Regions from separate parts of the Paenibacillus sp. 7516 genome, predicted to be linked through region 1. Evidence: riboswitches for the same ligand, from Rfam matches in the RefSeq annotation. Region 1 holds a riboswitch; each other region holds the start of a gene.
The links. A riboswitch is a leader RNA that binds a small molecule or an ion and turns the genes downstream of it on or off. The one in region 1 is predicted to bind cyclic di-AMP.
Positions count from the first base shown of each region.

Region 1 (3,127 bases):
ATATACCGTCTTGCCTTTCTTACGTCCGAAATTCAGGGCATGCTTTACACTGTCATAATATACATCGATTTTGTTGCCTTTAATGGCACCGCCGGTATCTTCCGCACGACGGAAGCCGAGTCCCTCAATGTACACCCACCAGCCGATCGGAATCACTTTTGGATCGACCGCAATGGTCCGTCCTTCGGTTACCCGGGTACCGGAAGCTGTTTTTGTACCAATGCCAGGCTCTTCAGAAGAGTACGCAGTCATCGATACATTTTTAAGTACTTTGGAATATTTAAAAGAAGTGCCTGAGACGGTAATCACTTTGCTGCCTGATGCAGCGGTTTTCTTCGAGTTCGTTGTCGTTTCTTTCTTTGCTGTGGAGGTTTGGGCCGATACCGTCTGAATCTCCGGCTGCTTCACAACAGGTTTTGCTTTGGTTCCGACAGCAATAACTTTATCGACACGGTTGGTCGATACCGATTTGCCCACCATCTTTTTGGAGACTAATTCTCCATCCTGAAACACCTTTTCGATATGCTGTACAAGTGTACCTTCTTTGCCGTTTACGATGACGCGATTGTCACCTTTGTACAAGCTAGGGTCAGCCGTTTTGATTACTTTGTACGCAATCGGCTGTTCCACTTCCACTGTACGCTTTGTTACACGCACTACGCGAATTTTCATATCTGCCTTGATTGGTGTTGCGAGCGCAGGATAAACCTTATCCTCACTGGCAACTTCAATTCCAGATTTCTGAATTGCATCTTCTACCGATGAATCGGTTGTATACAGAGTCTTGGTGTCTCCGTCTGCCGTAATGTTGACTGGAACGGCCCGCTCAATAACAATGCGGTCTCCATCTGCGATTGCCCCGTTCAAAGGCATGGATACCTCATCATGGGGGCTGACTGTGATTGATTGCTCCTCCAGCATTTCTTGAAGCATTCCTGTACGAGTCTCTACCGCTTGAGCTTTGCCATCAATAACCAGCGAAATTTGTTTCCCGGCTTGACCGTAAACGACTAACAAGATCATGATTGTAAGCGCGATTGAGAAAATAGCGATCAGTGCCATTTGACGCATGTTCTCATGCTTCCACCGCAACGCGTAAGACTTACTGGATGATCGTGACTCATGGGTCTCTTCTGGTTGGAATGTGCCCACTTCTCCGTCCTCCTTCATAGCCTCGCCGTCTAAAGTTAATGCATGATGTCTTTGACGCGACTATACCAAATTTTCTACAGAACTGACCGTTATCTCAATGACCGGTTCTGCACCATGAACCACTCTTCGCAACATGATGTCACCACCTGAATTCTTACCGTATGATGACCTTATTTCTTTTATTCAAAAACAAAAAAGCCAAAGAAAGAGTGTCAGAGGAACTCTTTCGTGGCTTCCGAATGATTTTGAATATCGGAAATTCATGCACGAGGTTGCCTCTCTTTTTCCGCTTGCGAGGTTAGCTGTCGGGTTCGGGCGAAAGAGAGCCGCCCTATCTCCGGTCACCCGCTCATGGCGGATGCCCTTGAATTCACCCCGAGACCCAAAGAAGAAATCAAATAGCGCTTCGCAAATGCATCCGCTGCTTTTGGGTCAGCGAACGATGCGCATCAGCTGCTTACACTGATGTTTAAGCCCTATTGGTTCCCCCGCTCTCCGTTAACGGAGACTCAGCGAGATCGGTTCATGAAAAGTATTGTTGTGTCATCGGAAAGTGTCCCTTTGTTCATCCCCCGAACATCTGTCCAATTTTCCGCACAACAATTCACTGAAAAGATGATATCCTGTTTCGATGCATGTTGTAAAGCGTTGTTCAAGTACGTTTTTCTAAATATTTGGTTAAAATATTGTAATATTCTTCATTTATTTGGATCAAAAAGCAAATTCGCTCCGTCTACCTCTCTTTTTCACCGCATTTGCTTCGTTTTTTAACGAATACCAAATCGTTCCATGGCATTTTTGGTTGTTATTGCAGCAATTTCCTCTACCGAAATGCCTTTAATTTCCGCAGCTGCTTCTGCAACCAGACGTACATGCGCTGTTTCATTTCGTTTTCCACGATAAGGATGTGGTGTAAGATATGGGGAGTCGGTTTCGATGAAAAATCGGTCCATTGGCACCTTCGCCAGTACCTCTTTCGGCTGCTTGGCGTTTTTGAACGTAATTGGTCCACCGAAGGATAGATGGAACCCTAGATCCAGACAGAGTTTTGCCGTTTCCCAGCTTCCTGAGAAAGAGTGCATCACACCCCCGACTTCGCCAGCTTTCTCTTCACGCAAAATTTTGACAATATCCTCATGAGCATCGCGATTATGAATGACAATAGGCATGTTAAGTTCACGAGCCAGTCCGATCTGTTGTCTTAATACACGATGCTGCACATCCTTGGGTGAAGTGTCCCAATAATAATCCAGGCCAATCTCGCCTATGGCAACGACTTTTTCATGTTTGCACAGAGATGCAATCCACTCGAGATCGCCCTCCTGCATCGTAATGGCATCCTGAGGATGCCAGCCTACAGCAGCATATATAAAATCATACGTTTCGGCAAGCTTCATCGTGGATGGAATGGTCTCCCGGTTGAAACCGACATTGATCATACGGCCAACCCCGGCGTCTACAGCACGTTGAATCATCTCCTCGCGGTCCTCGTCGAATTGCGGTGCGTCCAGGTGTGTATGTGTGTCGAATAACATCATTTGTATTTCTCCCTTCCTGTCGAATAACTGTTTTCTATCCCAATCAAAATCCTATAAAATGCACCCATTTTATCATCATCATTGATTTTTCAGAGTACAACATGTGGAATTACCAAATTCAATTTCTACTATATATAGGAGCCCTTATGATCTCAATTTGTTCAAAAAAAGTGTACATTACAAAATTATGTCGATCTACATATACTCTCCATTAAAGCAGATTACTGTATCATGATAATATCTCGAAGTAGAAACTCTTTCTGTCATAGCTAATTTGTAAATATTTTACTCCCCACGGCTCAATTCATGATCATGAGAAGTATGGGCGAATATGAGAGGGCAGCTCGTGAATGATGGCGTCCACCTTGTCTTGCGGATAGTACAGATTGTGCTTACCACGATGTATTCCGCTGATTGAACGGACGATGTCCGAAACC
Region 1 covers NZ_NPBI01000046.1:13,684-16,810, reverse strand. Annotated here, with positions in the region: gene CHI14_RS28305 (3D domain-containing protein) at 1-1,152, opposite strand, end outside; cyclic di-AMP (ydaO/yuaA leader) riboswitch at 1,424-1,677, opposite strand; gene CHI14_RS28300 (TatD family hydrolase) at 1,920-2,690, opposite strand; gene CHI14_RS28295 (HD domain-containing protein) at 3,001-3,127, opposite strand, start outside.

Region 2 (3,127 bases), on a different contig from region 1:
GTATTATCACACTCTCCATCAACAGTGGTGCTTACCTTGCAGAGATCTTCCGTGCAGGGATTCAAGGAGTTGACCGCGGTCAATTGGAAGCAGCCCGTTCGCTTGGGATGGGTAGAGCTGCGGCCATGAGATTTATTATTTTGCCACAGGCTTTCAAAGCTGTACTGCCTGCCATCGGTAATGAATTTGTAACCATTATCAAGGAATCGTCCATTATCTCGGTTATTGGTATGGTTGATATCATGTATCAGGCAAGTGTAGTCAAAAACATTACGTACCAAGGAATGAATCCGTTCCTTATTGCAGCAGCCATATACTTTGTATTGACATTTATTTTGTCCAAGCTGCTGGGTCGACTGGAAAGGAAGTTGAGTGCAAGTGATAGACGTTAGACAATTACACAAATCCTACGACAAAAACGAAGTACTTAAAGGCATAGATGTCACGATTGGCAAGGGCGAGGTCGTTGTCGTGATTGGTCCTTCAGGATCAGGCAAAAGTACCTTCCTTCGCTGTCTTAACCTGTTGGAGCAGCCTACTTCAGGTGAGATTAATTTCGAAGGCGTATCGATCACGGATCCCAAACACAACATTAATGCAACGCGGGAGAAAATGGGGATGGTGTTCCAGCACTTTAATCTGTTTCCGCATAAAACCGTCGAGCAAAACATTACCATTGCCCCGATCAAAGTCAAAAAGCAGACTGCACAGGAAGCCAAGCAGATCGCCGCAGACTTGCTCAAAACCGTCGGGTTATTAGATAAAAAAGATGCTTATCCGAGTCAGCTGTCGGGTGGACAGAAGCAGCGGATTGCCATTGCCAGAGCGCTTGCGATGCAGCCGCATGTGATGCTGTTTGACGAGCCGACGTCTGCACTCGACCCTGAAATGGTTGGTGAAGTACTCGACGTAATGAAACGCCTGGCTGAAGGCGGCATGACTATGGTTATTGTTACCCACGAGATGGGCTTCGCCCGTGAAGTTGGTGATCGCATCATCTTTATGGATGGCGGTGTAATTGTGGAAGAGGGGACCCCAGATGAAGTATTTGGTCAACCTAAGCATCCACGTACGCGTGACTTCCTCGGTAAAGTCTTGTCATAGTCTTTGAGCACGTTCCAGTCAGTGAACCGGATTCAAATAGAAGAACAAAGAACGAAATCAAACAACCTTGCTGACGTCACGTTAGCAGGGTTGTTTTTTGTGCATGGATAAGTATCCAGTGCCGTAAAAGTAACGTTTCTGTCATCATTTCAGAGCCGCTTGATCGCTCTTTAATAAGAAAAATCCTTATTTCTAAGCAGCATAATGTGTTGTTTAAGACAGTTGGTAACATTTACTACGGACCCTGGTTACAAAATTGTGATATATTGTTCCTGCCGAAACTTCCTGAGGAGGAAGTGTGGAGGATGTAATGATGCAGACCGTGGAGGGGAAGATTGAAACGCACGCTGCTTGGGGTGAATTAGGGGTACATAACGCAAGACGAATGTAACAGAGACCTATAGGGTGGTTTCCTCCATCCGAATCCGACAACTAACTTCGCAGGCACAATGAGGGAGGAAGACCATGATTAAGAAGAGAACTATAGCCAAAACAGCAGCAGCCCTGCTGACAGCAGCAATGCTCATTCAGGCCGTTCCAGCTCACGCTGATTCTGTTCACGTGGCCAAAGAGGGGGATACCTTCTATACCTTATCGAAAAAATATGGAGTTGGACTGAACACACTGGTCAAAGCAAACAGTGATATTTCACCTTACAACATTTATGGTGGTTTGAAAATTACGATTCCTGGAAAAGCAAACACGGCCTCAGCTGTTCCAGCAGCGAAGAGCTCTACGGGGGCAAAGACGATTACGACAGCTAGCCTTGATGTGAATGCTGACGATAAAGTCGTTCAAGCCTGGGGCAAAACGTTTGACTACAGTAAGTCCATTGATGTGAAAGCAACAGCGTACTCTGCAGCCGCTTCCGAAAATGGTGGATGGGGTCCCGTTGATTACTTCGGTAATGCACTTGAGCTCGGCACGATTGCTGTAGACCCTAGTGTGATCCCACTGGGTACGAAGGTTCTTGTTACAGGCCATTCCCATCCGGGACTGCCTAAGCAGGCATTTGTGGCGACTGCCCGGGATATCGGTGGAGCGATCAAAGGGAAACGAATTGATATTTTCATTCCTGGGAGCCAGAAGTCTGTGAGTACATTCGGTTTTCAGGATGTTGAACTTTATATCTTGAAATAAGTATCAGCGCCAACAAAAGGGTGCCTTTACGACACGATTAACGTGAAATAAGGGTACCCTTTTTCTTTATTAAAACGCGCAAGATTGGTAGTTCCATAACTTGTGTGTTTCGTCTCTACTAAGCCGTGTATTATTTGCTTTTTGGCAATTGCAGCATTTCGTCCAAAGTCACCAGATTGAAGCCCCTGCATCGCAGTTCATCTATAATCTCCGGAAGTGCTCCAATGGTACCGGACAGATTGGAGCCCACGCCTCCGCCCGCATGTTGAAGAATGATGGAGCCTGGCTTGACTGCAGATAAAACATTCTGCTTCACTTGCTCTTTACTGAGGCCTTTCCAATCCAGCGAATCCACATTCCAGTTGACGATGCTGTATTGCTGTCTTGCGGCCCATTGCAGCTGTTTCTCATTAATGTCCCCGTATGGAGGACGAATCATTTTTGGTGTATACCCGGTCAGTTTACGAATAATGTCACCGGTATGTAGAATTTGTTTGCGAAAAGCATTCAAAGACAGCTTACTGAATTCAGGGTGGTTGTAACTGTGGTTCCCAACAATGTGACCTTCCCTAACGATCCGTCTGACGAGGTCGGGATGTTTCTCTGCGCGATTGCCAACAATAAAAAAGGTCGCTTTTACATTATATTTCTTTAAAATATCCAATACCTGCGGAGTGAAGCGCGGATCAGGTACATCATCAAAAGTCAGTGCTACCTGTCTCGTCGAAGGTCCGTTGGTCTTGAACGTATCGGCATATTTCTGCCTTAGCTGACCCAGTGTCAGCTGTTCATCCTCAGATAGATCCGGCTTTGCAGCAGGCATGCTCTCTGGAACGGGTTTTGCCAGCAGTTGTCCAGGTGAATAGCTTCCACTTATCAATAT
Region 2 covers NZ_NPBI01000002.1:136,985-140,111, forward strand. Annotated here, with positions in the region: gene CHI14_RS00700 (ABC transporter substrate-binding protein/permease) at 1-392, shown strand, start outside; gene CHI14_RS00705 (amino acid ABC transporter ATP-binding protein) at 379-1,104, shown strand; cyclic di-AMP (ydaO/yuaA leader) riboswitch at 1,368-1,567, shown strand; gene CHI14_RS00710 (3D domain-containing protein) at 1,570-2,244, shown strand; gene CHI14_RS00715 (polysaccharide deacetylase family protein) at 2,375-3,127, opposite strand, start outside.
Region 2: another riboswitch for cyclic di-AMP. It lies ahead of CHI14_RS00710 (3D domain-containing protein); the one in region 1 lies ahead of CHI14_RS28305 (3D domain-containing protein).

Region 3 (3,127 bases), on a different contig from region 1:
GCTGCTGATCTAACTCCTTCACTCCACGAAGTCCCGTAGGGCCTTTCTTATGTAACTCCCGATCTAAATCCGGTAAATAGACAAACAAAAAATCCGGTAATTTATTGGATTGAATTAAATATTTTAAGGCTTCAATCGCAAATTCATTATGAATCCCCATTCGCTTCGTTAGACCATCCGGCAAGTCTTTAATCCCTTGAAACGGATTAGACAAGGCACCCAGGGACAGTAAATCCGGCCCTTTCACATCAATCTCTTTGGGTAAAGAAGCAGCTGCCTGAATCCATTGAGGTATCGACAGCTTTTGAGCGGACATCCCCCTATATATCAGGCCATTGATTGAACCCGACTTTAATCCTTGCCGGGCAAGATCCTCATAGATCGTAGGTAAATTTCTGTTCAAATGACTCCCGTTTAAATGAATTAGAGCATCCGTCACTACCGGATGCACTCCTTGTTTGAGCACTTCCGTCGGGCCAGTTCCGTACATGATCATTTTTTTGTTGTCCGCAGAATACCAAGTCAAACCCGGCACACGGTGAAGGTCCGAATATGCACCGGTAAGCAAGGAGCTGTCAATCGTGACGGACATCGTGGGAAAAGAACTGACCAGGTTTTTATAATATTGCCCGTGTTTGATCAGGAATTGTAAGGCAGGAAGATCCTGCTTGCCGATTCCTTCGTCGATCGCCTGATACATTAAAGAGTCCACCATCAGGAAAATGACTTTTTTCGCATTGTTACCATTAGCGGAATTTATCCGCATCAAATCCTGTTCTTTAGGTTTCGAGCTCTGACATCCGATAAGCATGGCCAATAACAAGATCCAAGGTAATATCCGAATCCCTTTTTTCCTCATAGACAATTCACCCCATTTATGTACATTCTGTCTTGGAAATCTTGGGGTTATTCGAGGTGCTTTTTGCCAAGAGGCAATGGGACCTGAAGAAGTGCCTGTTGTTCAACAAAATCCTTTTTCAGCCGGCGCTCCAAACAGAAGCTCGACTTGCATACAGCTATTTTGTTTTTCTCATTTGATGAACAGCAGCATCTCTAATGTATAAAAAAACAAAAAGGTTCCCAATCTGCCAGAAAAAGCAGATCAGAAACCTCATGTATGAATTGATGCGGTCGAGAGGACTCGAACCTCCACGGGGGGTTAGCCCACACGGACCTGAACCGTGCGCGTCTGCCAATTCCGCCACGACCGCATATGGCATATCTCCGAGATAATCTATCGCGGCGACAAGAAATAATATATCATGTGAAATTTAAGGTGTCAACAATTAAATTGAAAATTATTAGACCTACGATAACCGAAACTTATAAAATCTGGTCGAGACCTGACTTTTTCTGTTGAGAATGAACCTTACTATCCTCTTCGACTCCAATTTACTTATTTGTCCAATTTATGTGCCGATGAAACACAAATTACGTTTTTGTCATCATAAATAAACATGGAGAACTACAACTTTCCACAAAAAGTCTTGAATTCCGTTAACATTGCAGAAGGAAGAAAGGTTTGACAATTACGCATTTATGCAATATAGTTTCAAAAGGTTACAAAATATTAATTATTCATTTGCCGAGTTTCATGTTTGAAAACGGGGGAACCATTTTGGGTGAATTATTCTTATACATAGGAAATATAGGGAACCTTCTACCGAACCCTTAGCTAACTCCGTAGGCATCGAAGGGAGAACATTCATTTTGAAAAAACTGATCATTTCTATTTTTGGCGCAGCCGTTCTATTTACATCTGGTGCAGCAAGCACTGAGGCGAGCAGTATCAACACCGTCGTTAACAACATGAATGGAATACCTTACAAGTGGGGCGGCACAACGCTGGCCGGGTTTGATTGCTCTGGATTTATGAGATATATCTTCCAAAAATATAGCATTGAATTGCCACGTACTTCACAGCAGCAAGCCAAGGCAGGTACTCCGGTATCCAAAGCCAATCTGCGCACAGGTGATATGGTATTCTTCAACACTTCAGGCAGTGGCATTTCGCATACAGGCGTATACATCGGGGGCGGACAATTCGCTCATGCTTCCAGCAGTAAAGGTGTCAGCATCACCAAAATGTCGAATCCCTATTTCAGTGACCGCTATGTAACAGCGCGCCGGGTGACCGGACAGTTTATGTATAACAAGATGCTTGGAAAAATATAAGTTAGACAGCAAAACAGGCTCTGGATCATTCCAGAGCCTGTTTTGCTGTCTTATTATTTAAACTCAACTACCGAACGAACCTAGTGCAATGCTTTTTGCACACGCATTGCACCTTGAGACAGCGCGTGACCGCCGCCAACCGCTCCGGCTACCGCAACCGTCTCCATAATCTCCTGATCGGTTGCTCCCTTCGCACGGGCCTCTTCTACGTGGTAAAACGTACATACTTCGTTATTAGCAAACAATCCGATGCCGAGGGCAATCAGCTGCTTGGTTTTGGCATCGATGGCACCTGACTGAAAGCATTCACCCGTAAAATCGTGATACGCTTTGACTACGCCAGGCAACACATCACTTAATTCTCCAATCTGATCCTTGTAGGCATGTACCTTATCATTCATCAATGTCATGGCTACCCGCACATCCTCTCGGCTGATAAGTTTACGAATTCTCGCTGTACCTATCTTCTCTCCCGAGCGGCGGAATTATGCCAAACCAACCATGGTAATTCCATGCATCCGTCTCCAGAGTGGACTCTATTCATCAGCCGGACTTTGGCGCGGCTCGCTAAAGAGCTGATAGCGATAGCTGCGGTCCAGCTTGACCACACGTCTGTTCTGACGACGGATAAGTACCTGTTCCCCATCCCATGCAACGACAATCCCGGTCACATCGTTCGATTCCAGACCATCCCGTACCACTCTTACTTTTTCACCCGATAAACGCAGTGCATCCAATTCTGCATCACTTATCATGTCTATGGCTCCTATATTCCAAAATAGTTTACAAAAAGAGACCTAAATGAAGAGTCATTTAGGTCTCACGTGACTGTATTGGACTGTTATGTCATTCGAAAAATATCCCGACTGAAAGTTACCGCTGCGCGTGCTCTTTGCTGTCGTTCTTCTCGAACCAAAAATCAAGCACTTTGGCGGACATCACACGTTCTTCA
Region 3 covers NZ_NPBI01000007.1:243,072-246,198, forward strand. Annotated here, with positions in the region: gene CHI14_RS08375 (alkaline phosphatase family protein) at 1-811, opposite strand, end outside; tRNA gene CHI14_RS08380 (tRNA-Leu) at 1,127-1,211, opposite strand; cyclic di-AMP (ydaO/yuaA leader) riboswitch at 1,574-1,705, shown strand; gene CHI14_RS08385 (C40 family peptidase) at 1,711-2,175, shown strand; gene CHI14_RS08390 (carboxymuconolactone decarboxylase family protein) at 2,256-2,585, opposite strand; gene CHI14_RS08395 (hypothetical protein) at 2,712-2,930, opposite strand; gene CHI14_RS08400 (hypothetical protein) at 3,049-3,127, opposite strand, start outside.
Region 3: another riboswitch for cyclic di-AMP. It lies ahead of CHI14_RS08385 (C40 family peptidase); the one in region 1 lies ahead of CHI14_RS28305 (3D domain-containing protein).